One region of the Streptomyces sp. NPDC034086 genome, then DNA from elsewhere that is predicted to be linked to it. Evidence: riboswitches for the same ligand, from Rfam matches in the RefSeq annotation. Region 1 holds a riboswitch; each other region holds the start of a gene.
What was found. Region 1 has a riboswitch for cyclic di-AMP ahead of ACZ514_RS22690 (transglycosylase family protein). Riboswitches for the same ligand answer to the same signal wherever they lie in the genome.

Region 1 (9,667 bases):
GCGTACTCGCGGCAGGCCGCGAAGGTGCGCTCCAGCGCCTCCGGGGCCAGCCGGCCGGTCTCGTCCACGCCCTGGCCGAGCCGGACGACGGTCATCCGGCGGTCGAGCTCGACCAGCTCCCTGACGGCCCCTTCACCGGGGGCGCCGCCGGAGACCGCGCAGTCGGCGACGAGGAGGCGGATGGAGTTCGTGCCGCAGTCGATGGCCGCGACCCGGGTCACTCGGCCCCCTCCGCGCTCTTCTCCCCGCACGGCGTGACGCACGCGCCCTTCGCCCACCACTCCGGCAGCATGGCCAGCGCCTCGTCGCCGAACGGGTTCACCCCGGGACCGGCGGCCAGCGAGTGGCCCACCAGCACGTGCAGGCACTTGACCCGGTCCGGCATGCCGCCGGCGCTCGGGAAGCCCTGGAGCACCTCGATGGCGTCCCGGCGCCGGATGTAGTCCTCGTGCGCCTTCTGGTACGCGGCGGCGAGCTCGGGGTCCTCGGCGAGCCGGGCCTGCATCTCCTTCATCACGCCGTTGGCCTCCAGCGTGCCGATCGCGGAGGCCGCGCGCGGGCACGTCAGGTAGTACAGGGTGGGGAAGGGGGTGCCGTCGGGCAGCCGGGGTGCGGTCTCGACGACGTCCGGCTGGCCGCAGGGGCAGCGGTGCGCGATGGCGCGGAGCCCGCGCGGCGGGCGGCCGAGCTGCTGCTCGAACGCCTCGATGTCCGCGTCGGTCGGCTCGGTCCGGTCGGTCTGGGGCGGGGGCGTCTGCATGCCTGGAGGAAGTCTCTTCGTTCGGTCGTACGTGATGGGTGGGTCATTCGCCGGGACGGTCGGCCTTGTCGACGCCGTCCCAGACGTTGGAGTACCAGGGCCGGTCGGAACCGTCCTGACCGCCGCGGCGGTGCTCCGGGGCCGCGGCTCCGGGGTCGCTCATGATGTAGCCGATCTCCCCCGGGCGCAGGAAGTGCAGGTGCTTGCGCGCCTGCTGCTCCGCGTAGGCGGGGTCCTGCCAGCGGGCCTTCTCGTCGCGGAGCTGTTCGAGGCGCTTGCGCGCGGTGTCGGCGGCCCGCTGCTGGTCCGTGATCTCCGAGCGCTGGGAGACGTACTGGCGCATCGGATACGCGAGGGCGACGACCAGCGTACAGAGGACGAGCACCAGCAGCGCCGCCCGGCCGGTGAGCCGGCTGCGGCGGATGTGCCGGCGGGACTGCGAGCGGTAGACGTGGGCCGCGGTCCGTTCGCCGAGCTGCCTGAGCCGGGTCGCCGTCGAGAAGGTGGAGAACCGGTCCCGGTTCCCGGTCATGGCCCCGCCTCCCCTGTGCGCGCACTACGCAATACGTCCCCGCCCACGGTACGGGACCGAGTGCGGGGACGTACGGAGGCTCAGCCCCAGGGGGTGTCCCGAGGGGCCGCGCCCTGAAGGCGTGTCAGCCCTTGAAGCGCGGGAAGGCGCTGCGGCCGGCGTACACGGCGGCGTCGTCGAGGATCTCCTCGATGCGCAGCAGCTGGTTGTACTTGGCGACGCGGTCCGAGCGGGCCGGGGCGCCGGTCTTGATCTGACCGCAGTTCACGGCGACGGCGAGGTCGGCGATGGTGACGTCCTCGGTCTCGCCGGAGCGGTGCGACATCATGCACTTGAAGCCGTTGCGCTGGGCCATCTCGACGGCGTCGAGGGTCTCGGTCAGGGAACCGATCTGGTTCACCTTCACGAGCAGGGCGTTGGCGGAGCCCTCCTCGATGCCGCGGGCGAGGCGCTCCGGGTTGGTGACGAAGAGGTCGTCGCCGACGATCTGGACCTTGGAGCCCAGGCGGTCGGTGATGGTCTTCCAGCCGGCCCAGTCGTCCTCGAACAGCGGGTCCTCGATGGAGACGAGCGGGTACGCGTCGACGAGCTCGGCGTAGTAGTCGGTCATCTCGGCGGCCGAGCGGGACTGGCCCTCGAACTCGTACTTGCCGTCCTTGTAGAACTCGGACGCGGCGACGTCGAGCGCGAGCGCGATGTCCTTGCCCGGGGTGTAACCGGCCTGCTTGACGGCCTCGATGATGAGGTCGAGCGCGGCGCGGTTGGACTCCAGGTTCGGGGCGAAGCCGCCCTCGTCGCCCAGGCCGGTGGACAGGCCCTTGGTGTGCAGGACCTTCTTGAGGGTGTGGTAGACCTCGGCACCCCAGCGCAGCGCCTCGGAGAAGGACTCCGCGCCGATCGGGGCGATCATGAACTCCTGGATGTCGACGTTGGAGTCGGCGTGCGACCCACCGTTGAGGATGTTCATCATCGGAACGGGCAGCAGGTGCGCGTTCGGGCCGCCGAGGTAGCGGAACAGCGGCAGGTCCGAGGCCTCGGACGCGGCGTGCGCGACGGCCAGGGAGACGCCGAGGATGGCGTTGGCGCCGAGCGAGCCCTTGTTGTCGGTGGCGTCGAGGTCGAACATGGCCTGGTCGATCAGGCGCTGCTCGGTGGCGTCGTAGCCGACGAGCTCCGGGCCGATCTGCTCGATGACGGCGAGGACGGCCTTCTCCACGCCCTTGCCCATGTAACGGTTGGGGTCACCGTCACGGAGCTCGATGGCCTCGAAGGCACCGGTGGAGGCGCCGGACGGAACGGCAGCACGGCCGGTGCTGCCGTCGTCGAGGCCCACCTCGACCTCGACCGTGGGGTTGCCTCGGGAGTCCAGGATTTCCCGGGCTACGACGACGTCGATGGACGGCACGAGCATCTCCTTCTGGGATGTGACGCTGGGTGTGCGGTGGCGCGGGGGCCGTGGGACGGCCCTGCCGACTAGAGCCTAACCGGCTCGGGGCGGTGGGCTGCCCGACCGCCCGGGTCCTGGGACGAAAAAGGTGCCGAATGCGCGCCTTCCGGGACATAGGGCCCTCGCTCCCGCGCGTTCCGCGGTCGTCCGGGGCTCGGAAGCCGGAGGTCCGGTTCCGGTATGCGGGTACCGGCGCACGACATGCCGCCGCCCGGCGCGTAGGGGTACGCGCCGGGCGGTGGGGATGCCGTGGGGTGCCGCGGGAGTTACGCGGACGTTCAGGCGAGCTTCAGCTTCTGGCCCGGGAAGATCAGGTCGGCGTCGGAGACGGTGTCCTTGTTGAGCTCGAAGAGCTTCTCCCAGCCGCCCTTGATCTTGTGGGCGTCGGCGATGGTGCCGAGGGTGTCGCCCTCCTTGACCACGTAGGAGCCGTTGCCCGTCTTCGGGGCCTCGGTCTTCGGGGTCGACGGCTTGGACGGGGTCCAGTTGCCCGAGCCGGAGCCGGAGCCCTTGGTCTCGGTGTCGGCCTTCGGCGTGGACGGCTTCGCCGGGGCGGGCTTGGCCGGGGCCGGCTTGGCCGGAGCGGGCTTGGTGGCGGGCTTCGGCTTGGCCGGGGTGGCCGTGCCGCCGCCGTTGTACGCGGAGTTGGACAGGCCGACGCCGCAGTGCGGCCAGGCGCCCTTGCCCTGGCCCTTGAGGACCTTCTCGGCGATGGCTATCTGCTGGGCCTTGCTGGCCTGGTTGGCCTGCGAGGCGTAGGCCTTGCCGCCGTACGCCGCCCAGGTGGAGGCCGAGAACTGCAGGCCGCCGTAGTAGCCGTTGCCGGTGTTGATGGACCAGTTGCCGCCGGACTCGCAGGCGGCGACCTTGTCCCACTCGGACGCGGTGGCGGCGCTGGCGGTGCCCGCGGCCATCAGCGGGGCCGCGACGGCGACACCGGCGACACCGGCGAGCGTGACGATGCGGACGGCCTTGGAGCCGCGGCGGTGCTTGCCCTTGCCGGAAAGCAGCATGGATTTCTCCTCACCGACGCCTTCGAGGTGAGCTGTCGGGTTCGGGCGGATGAGTTGCCCGGTCACGCGGCGCGGCGCGTGTCTTCACCCCTAGCCGGTACGCGGCCGTATCCCAACGGCCTCTCCCGGCGCCTACCTTGGTTCCCCCGCTCCTGCCTTCGGCGCTTGCGCGACGACTGTTCCCTCCGTCCGCCGGCAGGATTCGGCGATGCGGTCGAAGGAGCCCGCGGTGGCGAGCGATTCAGAAGGTAGACAGGTCTCTCCCCGATGTTCAACGTGTGATTTTGGGGAGAAACCGGCCTACTTGCGTTCCTCAAAGGCGCGTTTGCGCAGGTCGGAGCGGGGTTTACGGAAGTTCCGGAACGAGACACGCCAGTTGACCGGAAGAGATGCATGTCTCATTTGCCGATAACGGACATTCAAGTCTTATTGGATGCCCGAACTGCCCCTATTCCTTGGTTAGATCCAGGTTCTGGCCCGGCTTGATGAGGTCCGCGTCCCCGCCGATGACCTGCTCGTTGGCCTTGTAGAGCTCGTTCCAGCCCCCCTTGAGCCCCTTGGCGTCCGCGATGGCCGCGAGGCTGTCGCCCGGCTTCACGGTGTACGTGGGGTCGCCGGCGGCGGCTGACGCCGTGCCAGGCGCCGCCGGCAGCTCGACGGCGGCCGGGCCGCGGTGCTTGCCCCCGCCGTCGCCCGTCTCGGCGGCCGGGGCGGCCGACGGCGTGCCGGACGGGGCGCCCGGGACGGCCGGGGCGGTCGGCGTGAGGCCCGGGACGGCCGGGGCCGTCGGGCCGGTCGGGGAGGCGGGGGTGCCGGGCGCCGTCGGGGAGACCGGGGCGACGGGGGTGCCCGGGGCGGTCGGGGAGACCGGGGGCGTGGTGGGCTGCCCGGTGAAGTCCGGCTCGGGCATGACGGGCAGTCCGCTGGAGGGGCCGAGCGGGTAGTCCGGCAGCACGCTCGGGCCGGTGGACGGGGCGTTCGGCGCCGGGGTGGGGGCCCCGAAGTCCGTGGAGGGCTTGCCCTTGCCGGTGACCGGCACCGATTCGTCCGGCCGGGTCGGGGTGGGCGCGACGGGTCCGGGGTTCTTGTTGTCGCCCGGGTCCACCTCGGGCTTCGGCCCCTGCTGGGTCAGCCCGGCCGAGGCGGAGCACAGCGGCCACGCCTGGGGGCCCTGGGAGGCCAGCACCCGTTCGGCGACCGCTATCTGCTGGGAGCGGCTGGCGAGGTCCGGGCGCTCGGCGTACGCGAGTCCGCCCGCGTTCTTCCACTGCTCCAGCGTGAACTGCAGCCCGCCGTAGGCGCCGCTGCCGGAGTTCGCGCTCCAGGTGCCGCCGCTCTCGCAGTCGGCGACCTTGTCCCACGTGGCGGTGTCGGCCGCGCTCGCGCCGGTGGCGGCGAGCAGCGGCATGGCCAGCGCGGAGCCGGTGACTCCTGCGGTGACGACGATCGCGGGTACCTGGCGGGGGCGTCTGTGGCGGCCGTTCCCGGGAAGCATGAGACTGCACCTTTCGTATAACGGCGGGGTAACGGCAGAACCTAGCCGCCTTCGAACGGATGTCACAAGTTCGGGAGCGGACTGACGAGCGGTCAGTTCCGCTTCGCTCGCGCCCTCAGGCGTTCGGGACTGTGAAGCGGACCGGGAGGGTGCGCAGGCCGCGCATGATGAGCCCGCCGCGCCAGCGCAGGTCCGTGGGGGGAACGGCAAGTTCCAGATCCGGCAGACGCTTCAGCAAAGTCCCGAGCGCCGTCTGGCCTTCGAGACGGGCGAGCGGGGCACCGAGGCAGTAGTGGATCCCGTGGCCGTATCCGAGGTGCTGATTGTCACTCCGGGAGAGGTCGAGGGTGTCCGGGTCGGCGAACCGCTCCGGATCGCGGTCGGCCGCCGCGAGGACCACCAGTACGGGGTCCCCGGCCGCGATGTCCCGGCCGCCGAGGGTCAGCGGCCGGGTGGCGAACCGCCAGGTGGCGAGCTCCACGGGGCCGTCGTAGCGCAGCAGTTCCTCGACGCCGGTCTCCAGCAGCGCGCTCTCCCCGGCCGCGAGGGAGGCCTGCAGGCGTTCGCGCTGGTCCGGGTTCATGAAGAGGGAGTGGATGCCGTTGCCGATGAGGTTCACGGTCGTCTCGAAGCCGGCGAAGAGCAGGATGAAGGCCATCGCCGTGGCCTCGGCCTCCGTGAGGTGGTCTCCGTGGTCACTCGCCCGGATCAGGTCGGAGATGAGGTCATTGCCCAGATCGTCCCGCTTGCGGTGGATGAGTTCCCCGAGGTAGGTGCGCATCCGCTTCACCGAGCGGGCCACCCCGCCGCGCGGTCCGCCCCCGTGCCGGATCATCATCCCGGCCCAGTCCCGGAAGTCGTCCTGGTCCTCGCGCGGTACGCCGAGCATCTCGCAGATGGCGTAGATGGGGAGGGGGAAGGCGAACTCGTGGATGAGGTCCGCCTCGCCCTTCCCCTCGGTCCGCGCCCTCTCCACGATCCGGTCGATGAGGTGGTCGGTCAGCTCCTGCACGCGCGGGGTGAACTCGGCCACGCGGCGCGGGGTGAACGCTTTCGACACCAGCCGCCGCAGCCGGGTGTGGTCCGGCGGGTCGATGTTCAGCAGGTGCGTCATCAGCTCCGCCTTGCGCTCCCCCGGGATCCCGGTCTTGCCCTTGGCGTGCGCCGGCTCCGCGTGGTGCGCCGGGTTCTTGCTCAGCCGCTGGTCGGCGAGGGCCTGGCGGGCGTCCGCGTACCGGGTCACCAGCCAGGCCTCCACCCCGCTGGGCAGCCTGGTGCGGTGCACCGGGGAGTGCTCGCGCAGCCAGGCGTAGGCGGGGTAGGGGTCGGTCGCGAACTCCCAGTCGAAGAGCGTCGGGCCCTGGGGGCGGGACGGGTCGGACGGGGCGGCGGGGGTCTGATCGTGCACCCGTCGACCGTATCCCGGCCCGCCACCGGTCATCCCATATGGCCGCTTCGTCGCGGCTGTCCGCAGATCGGAGATCACTTGACGCCGGGTTCGGCGGCGTTCCTACTGTCGGTCCTGTGGACGTGAGGATCTTGAAAAGCAGTTTCGCGGTGGTGGAGAGACGGGCCGAACACGCGGTCAAGTACTTCTACTCCCACCTCTTCTGGCACAACCCCGGGCTCCGCGAACTCTTCCCGGCCTCCTCCGAGGACATGGAGCGCCAGCGCGACCGGCTCTTCGCCGCCCTGACCCATGTCGTCGACCACCTGGAGAGCGGGTCCCTCCTCCCCTATCTGCGCGACCTCGGACGCGACCACCGCAAGTTCCTCGTCGGCCCCGGGCACTACGCCGCCGTCGGCACCAGCCTCATCGCCGCCCTCGCCGAGACCTCCGGCGCCGCCTGGTCCCCGGCCGTCGAGAAGGCCTGGTCCGAGGCCTACCGCTGGATCGCCGACGCGATGACCGCCGGCGCCGCCGAGAGCGACGAACCCCCCTGGTGGGACGCCGACGTGGTGCGCCACCTCCGGTACGGGGAGGACATCGGCGTCCTGACCCTCTCCCCGCGCCTCCCGCTGCCCTACCGGCCCGGCCAGTACGTGAGCGTGAGCAGCGACCGCGTCCCGGCCACCTGGCGCACGTACTCCCTCGGCAACGCCCCCCGCCCCGACGGCACCGTCGACCTGCACGTCAGCCGGATCGACGGCGGCCGGCTCAGCACCGCCCTGGTCCGCGACGTCCTGCCCGGCGAGGTGCTGAGGCTCGGCGCCCCCGGCGGCCGGCTCACCCTGCGCCGCGAGGACCGCCCCCTCACCCTCATCGCCGCCGGCACCGGCTGGGCGCCCGTACGGGCCCTGCTGGAGGAACTCGTCCAGCACCCTCCCGACCACGACGTACGGCTCTTCGTGGTCGCCCGGGACTCCGCGCACCTCTACGACCGGCCCCTGATCGACGGGCACGCCGCCGCCTGCCCCTGGCTCGGCGTCACCTACATCACCCCCGCACCGGGACAGCACCGCGACCAGGCCACCGCCCGGCTGGCGACCGCGCTCGGCCACCGCGGCCTGTGGCGGGAGCAGGACGTCTACCTCAGCGGGCCGGCCCCGTTCGTCGAGGAGACCGTCCACCTCCTGGAGGAGCTCGGGGCCCGCCCCGACCGGCTCTTCCACGACGCGGTCCCCCTCGGGGGCGCGCCCGGCAGCCGGCCGCTGGGCTTCGGCGAATGGTTCCTGCACCGCTCGGCCCCGCACTGGCACGACCCGTCGGGCCGCGCCCCCCGCCCGTACTGACCGCGCCCGTACCGAACCGGGGCGGCGGGCCGGGCCGGCGGCTTACCCGCCGGCCCCCTCGGCCGCCCGGATCGCGTCCCGGTAGACGCGGGCCGCCGCGCGCAGCGCCGTCTCGGGGTCGGTCCCCGACGCCTCGGCGCGGGCCGCCAGCTCCAGCAGCTCGTACCCGACGCCCTCGCCCCGGGGCAGCTCCACGGCCACCCCGCCCGTACGGGCCCGCCCCGCGAGCTTGGCCGCGAGCGCCAGGCCGGGCTGGCCGAGGGGGATCCCGTCGGTGACCGAGTCCCGCCGCTTCTCGACCGCCTTCGTGGCCTGCCAGTGGGCGCGGACGTCGTCCGGGGAGTCTGCGGTGGCGTCCCCGAACACGTGCGGATGGCGCCGGATCAGCTTGTCGACGAGGTCGCCCGCGACGTCGTCGATGGAGAAGGGCTCCGCGCCGTCCTCGTCGTCCTCGCCGCCGCCCTCCTCCTCGGCGATGCGCGCGTGGAACACCACCTGGAGCAGGACGTCCCCGAGCTCCTCGCGCAGCGCGTCCCGGTCGCCGTCCTCGATCGCATCGACCAGCTCGTACGCCTCCTCGAGGGCGTACTTCACCAGCCCCTCGTGGGTCTGCCGCGAGGTCCAGGGGCACTCGCGGCGCACCCGGTCCATGACCTGCACCAGATCCAGCAGCCGCGCGCCCGGCAGGTCGTAGGAGCCGGGCAGCAGTTCCAGGTCCGGCATGGCGACCCGGCCGGAGCCCGCCAGCCGGGCCAGCCCGTCCGTCAGCCGCTGGTCGCCCTCGCCGCCGGGCAGCACCACGACGGTGCGGCCCCCGGCGCAGGCCTCGACCAGCCCGTGCGCGTCCGGGACCCCGTGCGCCACCTCGACCCCGGCCTCGCGCAGGTACGGCAGCTGCGGGTGGTCCCGGTCGGCGCACAGCACCAGGTCCGCGGCGTGCAGGGTCTGCCAGGCCGGCCAGGACAGCAGCCCGGGGGCGACCCGGTGGCTGGCGGTCAGCAGGACGATCCGGCCGGTGGGCTCGGCGGCGGCGGGGACGGCGGTGTCGGCGGTGTCGGTCACACTCCGAACCTACCTCCGCCCGCGGCCGTCACGCTCCGGCGGGTGCCGCCTGCTCGGGGCGGGTCCGCTGGGTGATCCACGGCGTCTCCTGGTCGCCGAGCAGGATCTGCTGCGCGTCCCAGCGCCCGTAGCGCGGGTTGACCTCGATGTGCAGGGCCTTCGCCGCCTCCGCCAGCTCGGCCACGGCCTTGTCCTGGTTCCCGTAGTGCGCGAAGAGCTTGTCGCGCAGCAGCTTGAAGCGGGTGTCCGCCTCGATCTGGCCCGGGGCCAGCTGCGCCTGCTGGAGCGCCGCGTCCCGGAGCTCCTCCTCGCCGCCCAGCTGCTGGAGCTGCGCCTTGCGGACGTCCTCGACCTCCTTGGCGCTGACGCTCAGCCCGGCGTCCTTCGCGGCCCGTTCCAGGACGGCGCTCTGGATCATCTTGTTCAGTTTCAGCCGTTCCAGCCCGGCGGTGGCGCCGATCAGCTGCGCCCCCTGCTCGGACCGGTTCTGGGCGGTGCGCACGTCGGCGACCTGGGCCTGGACGGCCGAGGTGGTGATGCGCTCACCGCCGACGACGGCCGCGGTGCCGGGCCGGGTCCCGCCCGAGCAAGCGGTGAGCAGGGGGGCCGCCACGAGCAGGGCGGC
Region 2 (9,667 bases), on a different contig from region 1:
TCGGCCGTCACCATCCGGTGGTCCGCCAGGCCCTGCACGACGTCCTGGACGCCCAGCTCGCCGACCTGACCCGCTTCGACTGCCAGCCGCTGCCCGGGCTGCTGGCCGAGAAGCTGCTCTCGTACAGCCCGCACCTCGACCGCGTCTTCTTCGGCAACAGCGGCACGGAGGCGGTGGAGACCGCCCTGAAGTTCGCCCGGTACGCCACCGGACGGCCCAGGATCCTCTACTGCGACCACGCCTTCCACGGGCTGACCACGGGCTCGCTGTCGGTCAACGGCGAAGCGGGCTTCCGCGACGGATTCGCCCCGCTGCTGCCCGACACGAAGATCGCGCTCGGGGACCTGGCGGCGCTCGAACGGGAACTCGCGCGCGGCGACGTGGCCGCCTTCGTGGTGGAACCGGTCCAGGGCAAGGGGGTGCACGCGGCCCCGCCCGGCTTCCTGCTCGCCGCACAGGAACTGCTGCACCGGCACAAGGCGCTGCTCATCGCCGACGAGGTGCAGACCGGCCTCGGACGGACCGGGGACTTCTACGCGTACCAGCACGAGCCCGGGGTGGAACCGGACCTGGTGTGCGTGGCCAAGGCCCTCTCCGGCGGCTACGTGCCCGTCGGCGCGACCCTGGGCAAGGACTGGATCTTCCAGAAGGTGTACTCGTCCATGGACCGGGTGCTGGTGCACTCGGCCAGCTTCGGCTCCAACGCCCAGGCGATGGCGGCCGGGCTCGCGGTGCTGTCGGTCATGGAGGACGAGGAGGTGGTGGCCAACGCCCGGGCCATGGGCGACCTGCTGCGCGGACGCCTCGCGGCGCTCGTGGACCGGTACGAGCTGCTGCACGAGGTGCGCGGGCGCGGGCTGATGATCGGCATCGAGTTCGGCAGGCCCTCCTCCCTCGGCCTGCGCAGCCGCTGGGCGGTGCTCCAGGCGGCCCGCAAGGGGCTGTTCGCCCAGATGGTCGTGGTGCCGCTGCTGCGCAGGCACCGGATCCTCACCCAGGTCTCCGGGGACCACCTGGAGGTCATCAAGCTCATCCCGCCGCTCATCGTGGACGAGGCGGACGTGGAGAGGTTCGTCGGTGCCTTCGAGGAGGTCATGGACGAGGCGCACGGCGGGGGCGGGCTCATGTGGGACTTCGGCAGGACCCTGATGAAGCAGGCGGTCGGCAACCGCTGAGCCGCCGGCCGGAGGGGTCCGTCCATGGCCCCTCCGGCCGCCGCCCGGCCTCTTGGCCGCCGTCCGGCCCCGCGCTCAGTCCAGGAGCCGGTCCCGCAGCCGCTCCAGGGTCTCGGGGGCCAGCGCGAGCCCCTCGGCGAGGTAGCGGTCCACGCCGCCCCAGCGTTCGTCGATGGCCGTGAAGGCCTCGAGCAGGTACTCCGCGCGGGCGTCGAAGAGCGGCGCCAGCAGTTCCATCACCTCGGGGGAGCGGGCTTCGGGCGCGTCGCTGCCCCGGCGCACCCGGTAGCGGTTGTGCGGGGCGCTGGACTCCAGGTAGTCCGCCACGATCGCCTCCCGCTCCACGCCCAGGGCGAGCAGCGTCACCGCGACCGACAGCCCCGCCCGGTCCTTGCCGGCGGCGCAGTGCATGAGCGCCGGGACGCTGTCCAGCGCGAGGGCGTGCACGACGCGGCTCTGTTCGGCGGTGCGGGTGTGGATGATCGTGCGGTACGACTCCCTCATGCGGGCGGCCGCCCCGCCCCCGCCCAGGAGTCCGCGGAGCTGGTCCAGTTCGCCGTCGCGGACCATCTTCCAGAATGCGCGGCCGTCGGCGGGGTCAGTGAGCGGGATGTTCACATTGCGCACGCCGGGCAGTTCGACGTCCGGGCCCTCCAGGGCCTGGTCGGCCGCGTTGCGGAAGTCGAAGACGGTGTGCAGACCCAGCGATCCGAGGAACTCTGCGTCGGTTTCGGTGGCATGCGCCAGATGTCCGCTTCGGAACAGTCGTCCCACCCTGACCCTCCGTCCGTCGGTGGTCGGCAATCCGCCCACGTCACGGAAGTTGCGCACTCCGGCCAGCTCCGCGCCGGGCTGGTGTCCGGCCGGAAGGGGGTGGGGTATCTGCTGGGTCACGTGTACTCCTCCGCGTGGTCCTGTGGTGTCCGAATTGATCCGGTTGGGAGCAACTTGCCGTTTGTGGAGGCGAGATCGGGCGGGGCCCCGTGAGCCAGATCATACGGTGACCGTGCGTGCCTGATCGCGGAAACCGAATTGCCTTGTGGAGGGGGATGTTGATGGTGCGGAATGGACACAGGGTGACCGGAATTCCATTGATCCTTCGTCTCTGTGATTCCGTCAGGTAATTCACGGCTTGTTGCCCGGCGCCCCGCTCGATTACCTTCGCGATCGATCCGGGTGGACCGCCTAATCCTGCCGCCGCCCGGGAACCGCACCCGACCATCGCGCGCGGCAGGAGCGGGGGAACCAGGTAGGCCGCTGTTCCGGGGCGTTTCCGGCACAGCTAGGGGTGAAGCCGAACCCGTGCTCCGCACGTACGGCCGGACATCTCCAGTCCGAACCCGACAGCTCACCTCGCAGGCGCCGGAGAGGAATCCGCCATGCCCGCAAAGGGTAAGCACCGACGTCCGAAGTCCCGTTCGATATCCCGCGGTCTCGCCGCCGCCGGAACCGGCGGAGCGGCCCTCGCGCTCCCGCTGATGGGTGCCGCCGGCGCCCACGCCGCCCCGGGTGCCGCCCCGGCCGAGGCCGCCCCCGCGCAGAGCGCGCGGGTCCCCGAAGCCCTCCCGGCGCAGGCCCCCGCCGCCGCGCCCACCGTCTACACGGTCGTGCCGGGCGACTACCTCTCCAAGATCGCCGCCGAGCGCCGGCTGGACGGCGGCTGGGAGCGCCTGTACGCCGACAACCGCGAGGCCGTCGGCGCCGACCCCTCCCTCATCCACCCGGGCCTGAAGCTCACCATCGGCGGGGGCCGGGGCGCCGCCCCCGCCCCCGCCCCGAAGGCCCCTGCGGCCCCGGCCGAGGGATCCTCGAGCGGCGCTCCGGCCGCCTCCGAGGGCAAGACCGGCGGGAGCACGTCCCCGAAGGGCACCGCGCAGGGCGCGGCCAAGGGCTCCGGCGGCAAGGCCACCCGCGCCTCCGGCGGTACGGCCGCCACGGGCTCGGGCGCCGCGGCCAAGAGCGAGAAGGCCCCCGCGCCCGCCGGCGCCTCCGGGTTCACCGCCCCCGTCACCGGTGGCGTCTCCACGCAGTACCGGGCGAGCGGAGCCATGTGGTCCTCCGGTTACCACACGGGCGTCGACTTCATCGCGCGCACCGGTACCACCGTGCGGGCCGTCGGCGCCGGAACCGTCGTTTCCGCAGGCTGGGGCGGCGCGTACGGCAACGAGGTCGTCATCCGGCACGCCGACGGCAAGTACTCCCAGTACGCCCACCTCTCCTCGCTGTCCGTCTCGGTGGGCCAGAGCGTCACCGGCGGCCAGACCGTCGGCCTCTCCGGCGCGACCGGCAACGTGACCGGCCCGCACCTCCACTTCGAGATCCGGACGGGTCCCTCCTACGGCGCCGACATCGACCCGCTCGCCTACCTCCGCTCCAAGGGCGTGAGCATCTGACGGCACCCGCCGTCGGCACGGTGACGCGCGCGGGGCCGGGACCCGAGGGGGGTCCCGGCCCCGCGTGTACTTATTCCTTATCCCCCGCGTGGTATAGATCACGGCCCGTCAACCCCTCATTACGTTGGCGTAGGTTGGTTGCCAAGGTGAAGGATGTCTTCCCGTGGCAGCGACGAAGACGACACTGAAGACCATCGGCTCGTACGCGGCGATCGGGGACAGCTTCACCGAGGGCGTGGGGGACCCGGGACCCGGGGATTCTTATCTCGGCTGGGCGGACCGGCTCGCCGTGCTCCTGGCCGACCAGCGCGACGAGCACGACTTCCGCTACGCGAATCTGGCGGTGCGGGGCAAAGTCCTCGACCAGATCGTGGCCGACCAGGTCCCCAGGGCCAAGCAACTCGCTCCGGACCTCGTCAGCTTCTGCGCGGGCGGCAACGACATCATCCGCCCCGGCAGCGACCCGGACGACGTCGCGGAACGGTTCGAGGCGGCCGTGGCCGACCTCACGCGTTCCGTCGGCCTGGTGATGGTGACGACCGGCTTCGACACCCGGGGCGTGCCGGTCCTCAAGCACCTGCGCGGCAAGGTCGCGACGTACAGCGCGCACGTCCGCGCCATCGCCGACCGGTACGGCTGCCCCGTGCTCGACCTCTGGTCCCTGAAGTCCGTACAGGACCGGCGGGCCTGGGACGGCGACCGGCTCCACCTCTCGCCCGAGGGGCACACCCGCGTCGCGCTGCGCGCCGCGCAGGTCCTCGGCTACGAGGTGCCGACCGATCCGGACCAGCCCTGGCCGCCCGTCCCGCCGCGCGGTTCGGTGGACGTGACCCGCGACAACATCCAGTGGGCGCGCGAGCACCTCGTGCCGTGGATCGGCCGCCGGCTGCGCGGGGAGTCCTCCGGCGACCACGTCGAGGCCAAGCGCCCGGACCTGCTGCCGCTGTAGCGCGGACGCGGGGGAGGGGCGGGGTGACGGTGACGACACCGGCCCGGCCCGGCGCGGCGGAATCCTCCGGGGCCGGTGGGCGTTGGGAAGGTCGTAGTCGTACGACCGTCCCTGCCTGCACCTTCCCAGGAGGCGCCTTGACCGGCTCCCTTCCCCTGCGTCCCCGGCTGCGCGCCCTGCGGCCCGAAACCTTCGGCGCGGACCCCTCCGGCGCACGGCTGGAGCGGATCCTCCGCTCGCCGAACTTCGCCGACGGCGTCTTCCGGAACCCGGTCGGGGCGCGGATCAGGCCCTCCGGGTCGATGGCGGAGTTCGCGAAGACCTACTTCGACAAGGCGCAGCGGGTCCGGCGCAGCCCCGGCGCGCCGATCCCCGTGCACCCGACCACCCTCGCCGACCTGGCCAGGCCGCCGGCGAGCGGGCTGCGCCTGACCTGGATGGGCCACTCCAGCGTGCTCGCCGAGATCGACGGCCGCCGCGTGCTCTTCGACCCCGTGTGGGGCGAGCGCTGCTCGCCCTTCCCCTTCGCCGGGCCCAAGCGGCTCCATCCGGTCCCCGTGCCCCTGGCCTCGCTGGGCGCCGTCGACGTCGTCGTGATCTCCCACGACCACTACGACCACCTCGACCTCCCCACCATCAAGGCCCTCGCCGGCACGGACACGGTCTTCGCGGTCCCCCTCGGCGTCGGCGCGCACCTCGAGCGCTGGGGCGTCTCCCCGGACCGGATGCGCGAGCTGGACTGGAACGAGGCCACCGAGGTCGCCGGGCTCACCCTGACCGCCACCCCCGCCCGGCACTTCTGCGGACGGGGGCTGCGCAACCAGCAGTTCACCCTGTGGGCCTCCTGGGTCGTGAGCAGCGGCGAGCACCGGATCTTCCACAGCGGTGACACCGGCTACTTCCCCGGCTTCAAGGAGATCGGCGCCGAGCACGGGCCGTTCGACGCCACGATGATCCAGATCGGCGCCTACTCCGAGCACTGGCCCGAGAACCACACGGACTACACCCCGCTGCCGGGCGGGTGGCCGGACATCCACATGACCCCCGAGGAAGGCGTCCGGGCCCACCTCGACCTGCAGGGCTCCGAGCCGCACGGCGTGCTGCTGCCGATCCACTGGGGCACCTTCAACCTGGCCTTCCACGCCTGGGCGGAGCCGGGCGAGTGGACGGTCGACGCCGCCGGGGAGGCGGGCCAGCCGGTGGCGCTCCCCCGTCCCGGCGAGCCCTTCGAGCCCGCCGGGACGCTGCCGGTGGAGCCGTGGTGGCGTCCCGTCTCGCACCCGATCGCGCGGCCGTGGCGTCGCCCCGCGCCGGTGGAACGCGCTCCGGAGGAGTCGCGGGCGGGGGACCTGGACCTCGCCGACGAGCGGTAACGGCGCGGGGGCGCGGCTGCTCCGGGCCCCCGGGGGCCGGTCGGCCCCTACGGCCGCCGGTCCGCCCGGGCGGCATGGGTGAGGACCGCTTCGGCCAGTCGCGGGAGCCGGGCCCGCGGGAGGGCGTGGCCCATGCCGGGCATCTCGACGAGGCGGGAGCAGGCGATCGTCCGGGCGAGGTGGCGGGCGTGCGCCGGGGGGAACACGGGTTCCGCGTCGGCGGAGGTGATCAGCGTGGGCACCTCGTTGCGGGCCAGCTGCTCGGTGCGGTCCATGCCGGCATGGTCGGCGCGCCCGTGGGTCATGGGGGCGTCGTACCGGCCCGCGTGCGCGATGATCCGGCGTTCCAGCGCGCGGAACTCCTCGGGGTCGAAGGGCGTGCCGGTGCCGTTGAGGGCCCGCCAGTGCCCGACCCTGCGGTCGAGTTCCGCTTCGAGGCCGCGGTCCTCCCAGGGGGTCGCCCAGATGCCGAGGATCTCCGGGTCGATGCCCGGCAGCTCCTCGTCGGGGGCGCGGCTGCTCAGCGCGCAGGTTCCGATCAGGGTGGCGCTGATGACCCGTTCGGGGTGGTCGGCCATGAGCAGCTGGGTCAGCATGCCGCCCAGGGACATGCCGACCACATGGGCACGGTCCACCCCGTGGGCGTCGAGGACGGCGACGATGTCCTCGGCCAGGTCGAGGACGCGGTAGGGGTGCGCGTCGAAGGACCAGCTGGAGCGCCCGGTGTCGCGGTGGTCGTACCGGATGACGCGGTACTGCCGCGCGAGTGCCGCGACCAGTTCGTCGGGCCACCCCAGGCCCGAGGCGCCGGCCCCCATGACCAGCAGCAGGGCCGGGTTCCGGGGATCGCCGTGCTCCTGCGCCCACAGCCGCACCTCGGCGCTGACGGGGATCGTTCGCTGCTTCACGGGCCCTCCTTGGAGACGAGACGTTCCGTCTTATTGTTTCGGTGATCAGTGTGCCGGAGGTGCGGAAGTGCGTCAATACGAGACGTCGCGTCTTGTCGCGGGGGCTGCCGGAAACGGGCGCCGCCCCAGCCGCGCTCCGTCAGCGGACCCCTTGCGGACCGGACGGGTCCGACGGCGGGGGCGGATACAGCACCCAGCGCAGCGCGCGCGTCACGGCATGACCACCGGCGCGGGCCACCGGCGCCGGGACCCGCGCGGCCACGGGCACCGGAGCGGACGTGACGGCCTGCCTCGCCCAGGACGGCAGCAGCTCCACGGCCGCCGCCGCCAGCAGTGCGTACGGCACCCGGGCGGCTCCCGGCAGCGGGGGATCGGTCAGCAGGAACCGGGCGGTGTCCCGGGAGGCCGCCGTCGGCCGCAGCGAGGGCCGGTACTCGGCCATCCGCAGCGCCAGCTCCCGCTCGTCCTCCGGGGGCCGTTCCGCGCCCAGGGCCCGGGCCACCCGCGCGGTGTCGGCGAGGTACCCGTCCCGGCCCGAGGGGTCCAGCGGGTGCCGGCCGTACCGCTGGTGTGCCCTCAGGAAGCAGTACGCCTCGGCGATGTGCACCCAGGTCAGCAGCCGCGGGTCGTCCGCCCGGTACGGCACCCCCTCGGCCGTCCGGCCCCGGATCCGCGCGTGCACCTCCCGGACGTGCTCCACGGCCGCCGCCGCGTCGGCACTCGTACCGAAGGTGGTGACCGCCAGGAAGGTGCTGGTGCGCTGCAGCCGCCCCCACGGATCACCCCGGTACCCCGAGTGCGCCGCCACGGCCGCCATCGCCAGCGGGTGCAGGGACTGGAGCAGCAGGGCCGCCAGACCGCCGACGAACATCGACGCGTCCCCGTGCACCCGGCGCACCGGCCGCCCCGGCTCGAACCACCGGGGCCCGGGGGTGCCGTGGATCCGCTCGCGGTTGCGCGCGCCGTCCGGTCCGGCGACGCGCAGGAACACCGCCTCGCCGGCTTGCCGCCGCAGCTTCCGTACGGCGGCCGTCGCCCCGGTCATGGGGCCAGTATGCGCCCGGCCGGGTCGGTCGCGGCGTTCTGGGTAAGCGCGCGGCATGGAAGCCAAAGAGACCACCCCGCTGCGCGCCGTCGCGCTGGTGTGCACGCTGACGCCGTCCCCCGCCCCCTCGAGCTCGCACCTGCTGGCGGAACAGACCATGGCCGCCCTCGCGGACCACGGCGTCACGGGCAAGACCATCCGCGTCGTCGACCACGACGTCCGCCCCGGGGTACGGACCGACATGGGGGACGGCGACGCGTGGCCCGAGATCCGCGAGACGATCCTCGGCACCGACATCCTGATCCTCTCCACGCCGATCTGGCTCGGCCATCCCGCGAGCGTCGCCCAGCGCGTCCTGGAACGCCTCGACGCCGAACTGGGGGAGAGCGACGAGGAGGGCCGCCCCCTCACCTACGGCAAGGTCGCCGGCGTCTGCGTCGTCGGCAACGAGGACGGCGCCCACAAGGTCAGCGCCGACCTCTTCCAGGGGCTGAACGACGTCGGCTTCACCCTCCCGGCGAACGCCGTCACGTACTGGGTCGGCGAGGCCATGCAGGGCACCGACTACCAGGATCTCGGCGAAACGCCGAAGAAGACCGCGGCCACCACCGCCACGCTGGCCGCCAACACCGCCCACCTCGCGCGGCGCCTCAAGTACGCCCCCTACCCCGCCACCTGACCGGCGCGGCCGCGAGCCGGGGCCGGGGCGTCGGGCGGCGCCTCCGCCCCGGCCCGGCCCGGCGGCCCGGACGGGGCCGGCCCCCGACCTCAGGGGACGTACGACTCCAGCGTGCCGCGGCGGCGCACATCGAGCGTCGCGCAGTGGAACGAACCCCCGAACGGCGCGTAGTGCCGCAGGTCGCACGGGATCGGCTCGTAGCCCCAGGCCTCCAGCGCCCTGAGCATGCCGGTCTGCCGGCGCTCCACGACCACCCGCTTCTCGTCGATCATCAGGACGTTCATGCTGAGCCACTTGCCGCACATCGACGTGAGCCTGAGCAGCGCCCCCTCGACCGGCTCCGGTTCCGGCGCCACCAGCACCTCCCAGGAACGCAGCACCTCGGGCAGGCGGTCCACGTCGACGTACTCGGGATTGACCAGGACCCGGCCGGGCGAGAGCGGCATGAACGTGGTGTCGATGTGCATGGGCGTCCGGCAGCGGCTCTCGATCTCGTGGATCCGGTAGCCCGGTCCGAGATGGCGGCGCAGCCACTCGATCCCCATGCGGTTGGTGACGTTGCTCCGCGTCACGAACAGGTCGCGCCCCGCCCGTACGAAGTCGGCGGCGTCGAAGACCGGTTCGAACTCCGTGAGGACGTAGCGCATGGGCGCGCCGTCCTCGGGGACGCGGTAGTCCGGGTCGTACAGGGCCTCGGTGAGCTGCGGCCTCGGGGCCGCCGTCCACCGGGCGCCGCGCCGGAAGTAGTCCTTCAGGACGGTGCGGTAGGCGTGCGACTCGAAGTACCGGCACGGCCAGGCCATCGGGGTCTCGATGATCTCGTCACCGACGACGAGCATGCTGTCCCGGGGGCAGCTGTGGCAGAAGCCGCGCGAGGACCAGTCGGGGGTGGCGAACCGCCGCGAGTGGTCCACCGGGTCCGGGCGGGTGACCGTGACCCCCAGCGACTGGAGGAGGGCGACGAAGTCCTCCAGTTCCTGCCGGGCCGACTCGACCAGCACGCGCGGGTACCTGCGGCCGGCCGCCAGCCCTTGCAGGCGCGCCGCCCACGGAGGGATGTTGCAGGCCACGACCGGATGGCGGGAGGGGAAGGTCGCGCCGTCGAGGCGCCCGACGATGATCTCCTCCAGGGGGTCCCACTCGTT
Region 3 (9,667 bases), on a different contig from region 1:
CGGGGACTCCTCCGCGCGGGAGCAGTGAGTGCCGGGCCCGGGCCCCCCGCTTCAGGCCACCTCGACGCCGTACTCCCGCAGCAGGTCCGCGAGGCCGCCCCGGTAGCCCTTGCCGCCGATGACGAACTTCCAGTCGCCGTTGGGGCGGCGCCGGAAGGAGCCCAGCACCAGGGCCGTCTCGCCCGCCCGGCCGTCGGAGACCTCCAGCTGGTCGATCTCCGCGCCCGACGCGTCCAGCAGCCGGATCCGGGCGTCGGTGAAGCCGGCCAGGTCCGCGTCCGGATTCACCTGGGGGTCGACCGCGGCCACCAGCACCAGGCGGTCGGCGCGCTGCGGGAGGGCGTCGAAGCCGACCTCCACGGCCGCCTTGTCCGGGGCGGAATGCGGGCGTGAGCGCACCGAACCGTCCGGGGTGCGGGGATTGTTGAAGAAGACGAAGTGGTCCTCGCTCAGCACCCGGCCGCCCTCGCAGACCAGCGCGCACACGTCCAGGGCCACACCGCCCGACCAGGTCATGCCCAGCAGGTTGCGGTCCGCGGGGACGGGAGGCAGCCCGGCCGCGGCGGGCGTGGCGGTCGGCCCCGGGGAACCGGCCGGCCCCTCGGCAGCGGCCCGCGGCGGGGAAGCGGCGCTCCGCTGGGCCGGGACGGAGCCGCCGCCGAGGCGCCCCCGCAGGCCGTACCGGTGCAGCAGCTCCACCAGGTCCGCGCCGGGAACCAACTCCAGCGGCTTGCCGTTGGCGAAGGTGTACGACCCGGGTCCGAAGGACGAGGTGGTGACCAGCACCCCCTTGTTCGCCCCCGCGTCCTGGACCGTGCCGTACAGGTCCCGTACCGCCGCCGGCGGCACGGTGTTGCGATAGCGCTTGACCTGCACCACGATCCGCCCGCCCCGGATCGGGGCCGGGTCCAGCGCCTCGACGTCCACACCGCCGTCGCCGGACCGCTGTGTGGTCACCGCCTCCATGCCCATCGCCCGGAAGAGTTCGGCGACCAGGTTCTCGAAGGCGATCGGGTCCATCAGGAAGAGGTCGGGTTCCTCCTCGCCGCCCCCGGTGTGCCCGCCGTGGCTGACGACGCCCCCGCCGACCTCGTCCGGCCGGCGGCCCGCCCGGACGGCCGTCAGCTGGTCCGGCCGCGCCGACAACTGCCCCCGCAGCCCCTCGGTCAGACAGTCCACCGCGCTCACCTGCTCCAGCCGCAGCCCGGAGAAGGCGGTGCGCGCCGCCTGCACGGCCCCCAGGACGATCCGGGCCTCCCGGCCCGTCACCGGGTCGTGGTCGTCCACGAAGCCGTTGACCACCACCGAGTCCAGGGCGCCGAACTCGTCCGCCGCGTACAGCTCGCGCGGTACCAGCAGCAGGCACTGGGCCAGCACGTCCCGGTACAGCGCCCGGCGCTGCGTCGCCGGACGGGCCGTCTCCCTGTCCTGGTCCGTGCTCGGCACGTACCGCACGGACTTCACCTCGGGCACCACCTCGTACCGGGGCAGCTCCCAGTCCAGGACCAGCTGGCGCGCCGCGGGGTCGTACGCCGCCGACACCTGGCGGGGCAGCTCCCCGGGCCACGCGGTCGAGGCGTACAGGGCCGCCGAGAAGTACTCCACCACCGCGTCGGGCTCTCCCGCGCGCAGGGCGCCGGCCAGTTCGGTGAGGCCGTCGTTGTGCCGGCGGATGCCGGCGAGCTGCTCCGCCGCCCACCGGTCGTACTGCTGCCGGTACGCCGCCAGCCGGCGCAAGCGGTCCTGTTCGGCGGCGTGCGCGGCCTGCCAGGCCCGCGTGTACCGGTCGTGGGCCTCCCGCTCCGCCTGGGCCCGGCCGCGAGAGCCGAGGGTCCAGCCGCCGCCCTGCTGCTGGAACTGCGCCAGCTGCGGCATGGGTACGGGGTGCGCGAGGGCGCCGGGGTCGAAGGGCGGGAGCTGCTCGGCCCGCACCAGGGAGGCCATCCGGAACGCCGGTGCCCGGCAGCCCGAGGCCAGCAGCCCCCGCAGCGCCTCCACCCGCGCGTCCAGCTGCTCGGTACGACGCCGCGCCTCGGCCTCACGGTGCTGCCGGTGGGCGGCCTGCTGCTCGCGCCGGTCCCGGGCCGCCTCACGCTCGTACGCCCGCTGCCGGCGCTCCGCCTCCCGCATCTGGATCAGCTGCGTCTGCTGCTGCTGTCGCTGGGCCTCGGCCCAGACCCCGATCATCCCGCTGGACCGACGACTCATCGGCTCCGCTCTCCCCCCACCCGCGTGTACCGGGAAAACAGTAGTGGGCGGGCGGGGCGGGCGGCCCGGCGAACGCCGACGTCCACCCGCTCCGCCCGCCCCCGTCACACGGCTACAGCGCGGCGCCCGCCAGCGACTCGACGTCGGCCGGAAGCGCCGTCCCCGAGCCGTCGCGACGCGGGTCCGGGGCCGGCAGGGCGGCCGGAGAGCCGTTCTTCGAGGCCGCCCGGACCGGGGCGTTGCCCGCCCAGGCCAGCGTCAGCGTGTCCTCGCCCTTCAGGAAGCGCTGGCAGCGCACGCCGCCGGTGGCCCGGCCCTTGCGCGGGTACTGGTCGAAGGGGGTCAGCTTGCCGGAGCGCACCGAGTCGTCCAGCGTGCCGTGCGAGCCCGCCACGGTGAACACCAGGGCGTCCCGGGCCGGGTCCACCGCCGAGAAGTGGATCACCTTGGCGTTCTCCGACAGCTTGATGCCCGCCATACCGCCCGCCGGGCGCCCCTGGGGGCGGACCTGGCTCGCCGGGTAGCGCAGCAGCTGGGCGTCGTCGGTGATGAAGACCAGGTCCTCCTCACCCGTGCGCAGCTCGACCGCGCCGACGACGCGGTCGCCCTCCTTGAGGGTGATGACCTCCAGCTCGTCCTTGTTCGCCGGGTAGTCGGGCACGACCCGCTTGACCACGCCCTGTTCGGTGCCCAGGGCCAGGCCCTGCGAGGACTCGTCCAGCGAGAGCAGGCAGATGACCGTCTCGTCGGCCTCCAGCCCGGAGAGGAACTCCGCGACCGGGGCGCCGCCCGCCAGGTTCGGCGCGGCGTGCGTGTCCGGCAGCTGCGGCAGGTCGATCACCGGGAGGCGCAGCAGCCGCCCGTACGAGGTGACCACGCCCACCTCGGCCCGGGCGGTCGCCGCGACCTGCGACACGATCACGTCGTGCTTGGCCCGGGGCCCGCCCTCCTGCTCGGGAAGCGGCTCGCCCGTCACGGTCCGCGCCAGCAGGCCCGTCGAGGACAGCAGCACCCGGCACGGGTCGTCCGCGACCTCCAGCGGAACCGAGCCGACCGCCGTGGCCGCCGACTCCAGCAGGACCGTACGGCGCTCGGTGCCGAACTTCTTCGCGACCGCGGCCAGTTCGGTGGAGACCAGCTTGCGCAGCTCGCTGTCGGACTCCAGGATCCCGGTCAGCTCGTCGATCTCGCCGGTCAGCCGGTCGCGCTCGGACTCCAGCTCGATCCGGTCGAACTTGGTGAGCCGGCGCAGCGGGGTGTCCAGGATGTACTGGGTCTGGATCTCGCTGAGCGAGAACCGCTCCATCAGCCGGGCCTTGGCCTGCGCCGAGTTCTCGCTGTCCCGGATGAGCCGGATGACCTCGTCGATGTCGATGAGCGCGACCAGCAGGCCCTCGACCAGGTGCAGGCGGTCGCGGCGCTTGGTGCGGCGGAACTCGCTGCGGCGCCGGACGACCTCGAAGCGGTGGTCGAGGTAGACCTCGAGCAGCTCCTTGAGGCCGAGCGTCAGCGGCTGCCCGTCCACCAGGGCCACGTTGTTGATGCCGAAGGACTCCTCCATCGGCGTCAGCTTGTAGAGCTGCTCCAGCACCGCCTCCGGGTGGAAGCCGTTCTTGATCTCGATGACCAGGCGCAGGCCGTGCGAGCGGTCGGTGAGGTCCTTGACGTCCGCGATGCCCTGGAGCTTCTTCGAGCCCACCAGGTCCTTGATCTTCGCGATGACCTTCTCGGGGCCCACCGTGAAGGGCAGTTCGGTGACGACCAGGCCCTTGCGGCGCGCCGTCACGTTCTCCACGGACACCGTCGCGCGGATCTTGAACGTGCCGCGGCCGTTCTCGTACGCGTCCTTGATCCCGGAGAGCCCCACGATCCGGCCGCCCGTCGGCAGGTCCGGCCCCGGCACGAAGCGCATGAGCGCCTCCAGGTCCGCCTGCGGGTGGCGGATCAGGTGGCGGGCGGCCGCGATGACCTCGCCCAGATTGTGCGGGGGCATGTTCGTGGCCATGCCGACCGCGATCCCGGACGCGCCGTTGACCAGCAGGTTCGGGTAGGCGGCGGGCAGCGCGACGGGCTCGCGCTCCTGACCGTCGTAGTTGGCGGTGAAGTCGACCGTGTCCTCGTCGATCGACTCCGTCATCAGCGACGTGGCGTCGGCCATCCGGCACTCGGTGTAACGCATCGCGGCCGGCGGGTCGTCGTTGCCGAGCGAGCCGAAGTTGCCGTGGCCGTCGACCAGCGGCAGCCGCATCGAGAAGGGCTGGGCCATGCGCACGAGGGCGTCGTAGATCGACGCGTCGCCGTGCGGGTGCAGCTTGCCCATGACCTCGCCGACGACGCGGGCGCACTTCACGTACCCGCGGTCGGGCCGCAGGCCCATCTCGTTCATCTGGTAGACGATGCGCCGGTGCACCGGCTTCATCCCGTCCCGGGCGTCCGGCAGGGCGCGGGAGTAGATCACGGAGTAGGCGTACTCAAGGAAGGAGCCCTGCATCTCATCGACGACGTCGATGTCGAGGATCCTCTCCTCGAAGTCCTCCGGCGGCGGGGTCTTCGTGCTGCGGCGGGCCATCGCTGCGCGGCTCCTTAACCAAGGTTCGGGTGTACTGGGTGGATCTGGCGGGGTTGACGCGGACCATTGTGGCCCGACGCACCGACAACGCGGACTCCGACCCCGGGGGTCCCCCTTACGGAGTCGGGGGAGTGACCCGGGAACTTCTCCGGCCGTCGGTGCGCTTGCATACAGTGGCAGGTCTGACAGAAATCTCTGCATCGCGATCGAAGGGACCACATGCCCATGGGTCACACGGCCACAGCTCAGGCCGGCTCCGGCGGCCTGACAGCGACCGAGCACCGGCTGGCCAACGGCCTGCGCGTGGTGCTGTCCGAGGACCACCTCACTCCGGTCGCCGCCGTCTGCCTCTGGTACGACGTCGGCTCGCGCCATGAAGTCAAGGGGCGGACCGGTCTGGCTCACCTCTTCGAGCACCTGATGTTCCAGGGTTCGGCGAGCGTACCGGGCAACGGCCACTTCGAGCTCGTCCAGGGCGCCGGCGGCTCCCTCAACGGCACCACCAGCTTCGAGCGCACCAATTACTTCGAGACCATGCCGGCGCACCAGCTGGAACTCGCCCTGTGGCTGGAGGCGGACCGCATGGGCTCGCTGCTGGCCGCCCTGGACGAGGAGTCCATGGAGAACCAGCGCGACGTCGTCAAGAACGAGCGCCGCCAGCGCTACGACAACGTTCCGTACGGCACCGCGTTCGAGAAGCTGACCGCCCTCGCCTACCCGGAGGGCCACCCGTACCACCACACCCCGATCGGCTCGATGGCCGACCTGGACGCCGCCTCCCTGGAGGACGCGCGCAACTTCTTCCGTACGTACTACGCGCCCAACAACGCCGTGCTGTCGGTCGTGGGCGACATCGACCCCGAGCGGACGCTCGCCTGGATCGAGAAGTACTTCGGCACCATCCCGGCGCACGACGGCAAGCAGCCGCCGCGCGACGGCACGCTCCCCGAGATCATGGGCGGGCAGCTGCGCGAGGAGATCGTCGAGGAGGTCCCGGCGCGCGCGCTGATGGCCGCCTACCGCCTGCCGCACGACGGCACCCGCGAGTGCGACGCCGCCGACGTGGCCCTGACCGTGCTGGGCGGCGGCGAGTCCTCCCGCCTGCACAACCGCCTGGTGCGCCGCGACCAGACGGCCGTCGCGGCCGGCTTCGGCATGCTGCGGCTGGCCGGCGCGCCCTCGCTGGGCTGGCTGGACGTCAAGACCTCCAGCGGCGTCGAGGTGCCCGCCATCGAGGCGGCCGTGGACGAGGAGCTCGCGCGGTTCGCCGCCGAGGGCCCGACGGCCGAGGAGATGGAGCGGGCGCAGGCGCAGCTGGAGCGCGAGTGGCTGGACCGGCTGAGCACCGTGGCCGGACGGGCCGACGAACTGTGCCGCTTCGCGGTGCTGTTCGGCGACCCGCAGCTGGCCCTGACCGCCGTCCAGCGGGTGCTGGACGTCACCGCCGAGGAGGTGCAGGCCGTGGCCGCGGCCCGGCTGCGCCCCGACAACCGCGCGGTACTGGTCTACGAGCCGCTGGCCGGCGCCGAGGCCCACGAGACCGAGCAGCACGACGAGAACGAGGGGGCGGAGCAGTGAGCGACACCGCAGCCGTCACGATGACCTTCCACCCGCGGCCGCAGGCCGGCGAGGCGAAGCCGTGGGCCTTCCCGGCCCCCGAGCGCTCCACGCTCCCCAACGGCCTCACCCTGCTGCGCTGCCACCGCCCCGGCCAGCAGGTGGTGGCGGTCGAGGTCAACCTCGCCGCCCCGCTGGACGCCGAGCCCGAGAACCTCGACGGGGTGGCCACCATCATGGCCCGCGCCCTGTCGGAAGGCACCGACAAGCACTCCGCCGAGGAGTTCGCCGCCGAGCTGGAGCGCTGCGGCGCCACGCTCGACGCGCACGCCGACCACCCCGGCGTGCGCGTCTCACTGGAGGTCCCGGCCTCCCGGCTGCCCAAGGCGCTCGCGCTGCTCGCCGAGGCCCTGAGCGCGCCCGCCTTCGCCGACGCCGAGGTCGACCGCCTGGTGCGCAACCGGCTCGACGAGATCCCGCACGAGCTGGCCAACCCGCAGCGCCGCGCCGCCAAGGAGCTCTCCAAGGAGCTGTTCCCCGCGACGCTGCGCATGTCCCGCCCGCGCCAGGGCACCGAGGAGACGGTCGCGCGGATCGACGCCGGGGCCGTACGCGCCTTCTACGAGGCACACGTACGCCCCTCCACCACCACCGCGGTGGTGGTCGGCGACCTGAGCGGCATCGACCTGGACGCCCTGCTGGCGGACACCCTGGGCACGTGGACGGGTGACACGGCCGCGCCCCGCCCCGTCCCGCCGGTGACGGCCGACGACCGGGGCCGCGTGGTCATCGTGGACCGGCCGGGCGCCGTCCAGACGCAGTTGCTGATCGGCCGGATCGGCCCGGACCGGCACGACATCGTCTGGGCGCCGCAGGTGCTCGGCACCTACTGCCTCGGCGGCACCCTCACCTCCCGCCTGGACAAGGTGCTGCGCGAGGAGAAGGGCTACACGTACGGCGTGCGGGCCTTCGGGCAGGTGCTGCGTTCGACCGCCGACGGCAAGGGCGCCTCGATGCTCGCCATCAGCGGTTCGGTGGACACGCCCAACACCGGTCCCGCGCTGGAGGACCTGTGGAAGGTGCTGCGCACCCTCGCGGAGGGCGGACTGACCGACGCCGAGCGGGACGTGGCGGTGCAGAACCTGGTGGGCGTGGCCCCGCTGAAGTTCGAGACGGCCGCCTCGGTCGCCGGCACGCTCGCCGACCAGGTGGAGCAGGAGCTGCCGGACGACTACCAGGCGCGGCTGTACGCGCGGCTGGCCGAAACCGGTACGGCGGAGGCCACTTCGGCCGTGGTGAGCGCCTTCCCGGTGGACCGTCTGGTCACCATCCTGGTGGGCGACGCCGCGCAGATCGAGGAGCCCGTGCTGGCCCTCGGGATCGGCGAGGTCACCGTCGTTCCCAACTGAGCGGCGCACGGCCTGAGACGGGCCGCGACCGGCCCCGTTTCCAGGGGGCTTCGGCGGAACATCCGCCGAAGCCCCCTTTGTCCGTTTGGTGGAGTGGCTGCGTGTATGCGGTGTGGCGTACGCAACAAAAGCGCTCGTGTGTTTGGCGATTGACTGATGATCCGCCTAGCGTCGGCGGTGCTGTTCGTCAGTTCGTACCCGCCGCAACCGCGGCACCGGACAGCGATCGCCGAGTCCCCGTCAGGCGCGAGCCTGGGGAGCCGGGGACCCACATGCGTCCCTGGGGTGAATCGGACCCCCTCGCAAGAGGAGGCCCGTAGGAGACCTTCCTGCTCCGAACCCGTCAGCTAACCCGGTAGGCGAGAGGGAAGGAAAGGATCACCCCCTTCATGGCGTTTGGCAGTCGTGCCGCCGGCTCCGGCAAGCACCGTGGTTCCAGCCGTCTGAGCCGCAAGACCGCCGGCTACGCCGGCATCGCCGCCCTCGCCACCACGGGCGTCGTCGGCACCCTGGCCGCTCCGGCCTTCGCGGCGGACAACAGCGGTGCTCCGTCCATGGAGGACACCGGTCAGAACTCGATCGTCGTCGCCGACGGTCTGCAGGACGACATCGAGGTCCAGGCCGAGTCCCAGCAGCGCGCCGCCGAGGCCGTCGCCGCGCAGGCGCAGGCCGAGGCCGAGGCGAAGCAGCGGGCCGCCGAGGCCAAGCGTGCCGCCGAGGCCAAGGAGAAGGCCGAGCGCGAGGCCGCCGAGAAGGCCGCCCGGGAAGAGGCCCGCAAGCGCCTCAACACCTTCGTCTCCCCGATCGAAGGCTCGTACGTCAGCACCCAGTACGGCGCCGGCGGCGGCATGTGGTCCTCCGGCAGCCACACGGGCATCGACTTCCACGCGGACTCCGGCACCTCCGTGCGCGCGGTGGGCGCGGGCACCGTCGTCGAGGCCGGCTGGGGCGGCGCCTACGGCAACAACGTCGTGATCCGCCACAACGACGGCACGTACACGCAGTACGGCCACCTGAACTCGCTGAGCGTCTCCGCCGGCGAAACGGTCACCCCGGGCCAGCAGATCGGCCTGTCGGGCTCCACGGGCAACTCCAGCGGCCCGCACCTGCACTTCGAGGCCCGCACCGGCGCCACGTACGGCACGGACATCAACCCGCTGGCCTACCTGCGCAGCCACGGCGTGGGCATCTGACCCGCAGCGCTTCACCGAAGAAGGCCCCGGCTCACCGAGCCGGGGCCTTCTTCGTCGTTCCCTTATTCCGCCGCCGCCGCCGCTGCCGTCGCCGGCCGGGCATCGATCGTTTCGGATTTCCGGGCCCGCTCGGAAATCACCGCGTGGTGCAATAGAGTCGCAGCACGGCCACGATAAACCGAACCGAAACCCAGCGGAGGTCCGGCCTTGCGTATTCCGGCGCACGCGGTGTGCACAGCGATTCGCGACGACATCGTCTCCGGATTCTTCGGGCCGGGCGGCCGGCTCACCGAGGAGGTGCTCGCCCGCCGCTACGGGGTGTCGCGCGTCCCGGTCCGCGAGGCGCTGCGGACCCTGGAGTCCGAGGGCTTCGTCACCACCCGGCGGCACGCCGGGGCCTGCGTGGCCGAACCGACCGAGCAGGAGGCCGCCGACCTGCTGGAGCTGCGGACGCTGCTGGAACCGCTCGCCGCCTCCCGGGCCGCCCGGCGGCGCACCGACGGCCACCTGAAGGTGCTGCGCGGGCTGGTCAGGCTGGGCCGGGAGCGGGCCGGCCGGGGCCGGGGGGAGGACCTGCGCGCCCTGGGGAGCTGGTTCCACGAGACGCTGGCCCAGGCCTCGGGCAGCCCGGGGCTGATCGCCCTGCTGACGCAGACCCGGCACAAGATCGCCTGGCTGTACGTGGTGGAGGCCCCCGCGCAGCCCGTGGAGTGCTGGGCGGAGCACGGCGC

Region 2: it holds a riboswitch for cyclic di-AMP, as region 1 does, so the genes downstream of both, ACZ514_RS01355 (LysM peptidoglycan-binding domain-containing M23 family metallopeptidase) here and ACZ514_RS22690 (transglycosylase family protein) in region 1, are expected to answer to the same signal.
Region 3: it holds a riboswitch for cyclic di-AMP, as region 1 does, so the genes downstream of both, ACZ514_RS14185 (M23 family metallopeptidase) here and ACZ514_RS22690 (transglycosylase family protein) in region 1, are expected to answer to the same signal.

Annotation. Positions count from the first base shown of each region.
Region 1 covers NZ_JBVISM010000010.1:160,444-170,110, reverse strand. Annotated here, with positions in the region: gene ACZ514_RS22710 (Ppx/GppA phosphatase family protein) at 1-221, opposite strand, end outside; gene ACZ514_RS22705 (DUF501 domain-containing protein) at 218-760, opposite strand; gene ACZ514_RS22700 (FtsB family cell division protein) at 804-1,292, opposite strand; gene eno (phosphopyruvate hydratase) at 1,417-2,703, opposite strand; gene ACZ514_RS22690 (transglycosylase family protein) at 3,018-3,752, opposite strand; cyclic di-AMP (ydaO/yuaA leader) riboswitch at 3,755-3,926, opposite strand; gene ACZ514_RS22685 (LysM peptidoglycan-binding domain-containing protein) at 4,201-5,247, opposite strand; gene ACZ514_RS22680 (cytochrome P450 family protein) at 5,363-6,655, opposite strand; gene ACZ514_RS22675 (globin domain-containing protein) at 6,778-7,980, shown strand; gene ACZ514_RS22670 (nucleoside triphosphate pyrophosphohydrolase) at 8,023-9,042, opposite strand; gene ACZ514_RS22665 (SurA N-terminal domain-containing protein) at 9,071-9,667, opposite strand, start outside.
Region 2 covers NZ_JBVISM010000001.1:289,135-298,801, forward strand. Annotated here, with positions in the region: gene ACZ514_RS01345 (aspartate aminotransferase family protein) at 1-1,175, shown strand, start outside; gene ACZ514_RS01350 (tyrosine-protein phosphatase) at 1,251-2,069, opposite strand; cyclic di-AMP (ydaO/yuaA leader) riboswitch at 2,388-2,550, shown strand; gene ACZ514_RS01355 (LysM peptidoglycan-binding domain-containing M23 family metallopeptidase) at 2,555-3,568, shown strand; gene ACZ514_RS01360 (SGNH/GDSL hydrolase family protein) at 3,732-4,517, shown strand; gene ACZ514_RS01365 (MBL fold metallo-hydrolase) at 4,655-5,890, shown strand; gene ACZ514_RS01370 (alpha/beta fold hydrolase) at 5,938-6,798, opposite strand; gene ACZ514_RS01375 (oxygenase MpaB family protein) at 6,938-7,843, opposite strand; gene ACZ514_RS01380 (flavodoxin family protein) at 7,899-8,522, shown strand; gene ACZ514_RS01385 (amidinotransferase) at 8,612-9,667, opposite strand, start outside.
Region 3 covers NZ_JBVISM010000004.1:321,762-331,428, reverse strand. Annotated here, with positions in the region: gene ACZ514_RS14210 (CobW family GTP-binding protein) at 1-28, shown strand, start outside; gene ACZ514_RS14205 (restriction endonuclease) at 52-2,208, opposite strand; gene ACZ514_RS14200 (DNA gyrase/topoisomerase IV subunit A) at 2,321-4,777, opposite strand; gene ACZ514_RS14195 (M16 family metallopeptidase) at 5,003-6,355, shown strand; gene ACZ514_RS14190 (M16 family metallopeptidase) at 6,376-7,743, shown strand; cyclic di-AMP (ydaO/yuaA leader) riboswitch at 7,961-8,120, shown strand; gene ACZ514_RS14185 (M23 family metallopeptidase) at 8,133-8,936, shown strand; gene ACZ514_RS14180 (GntR family transcriptional regulator) at 9,144-9,667, shown strand, end outside.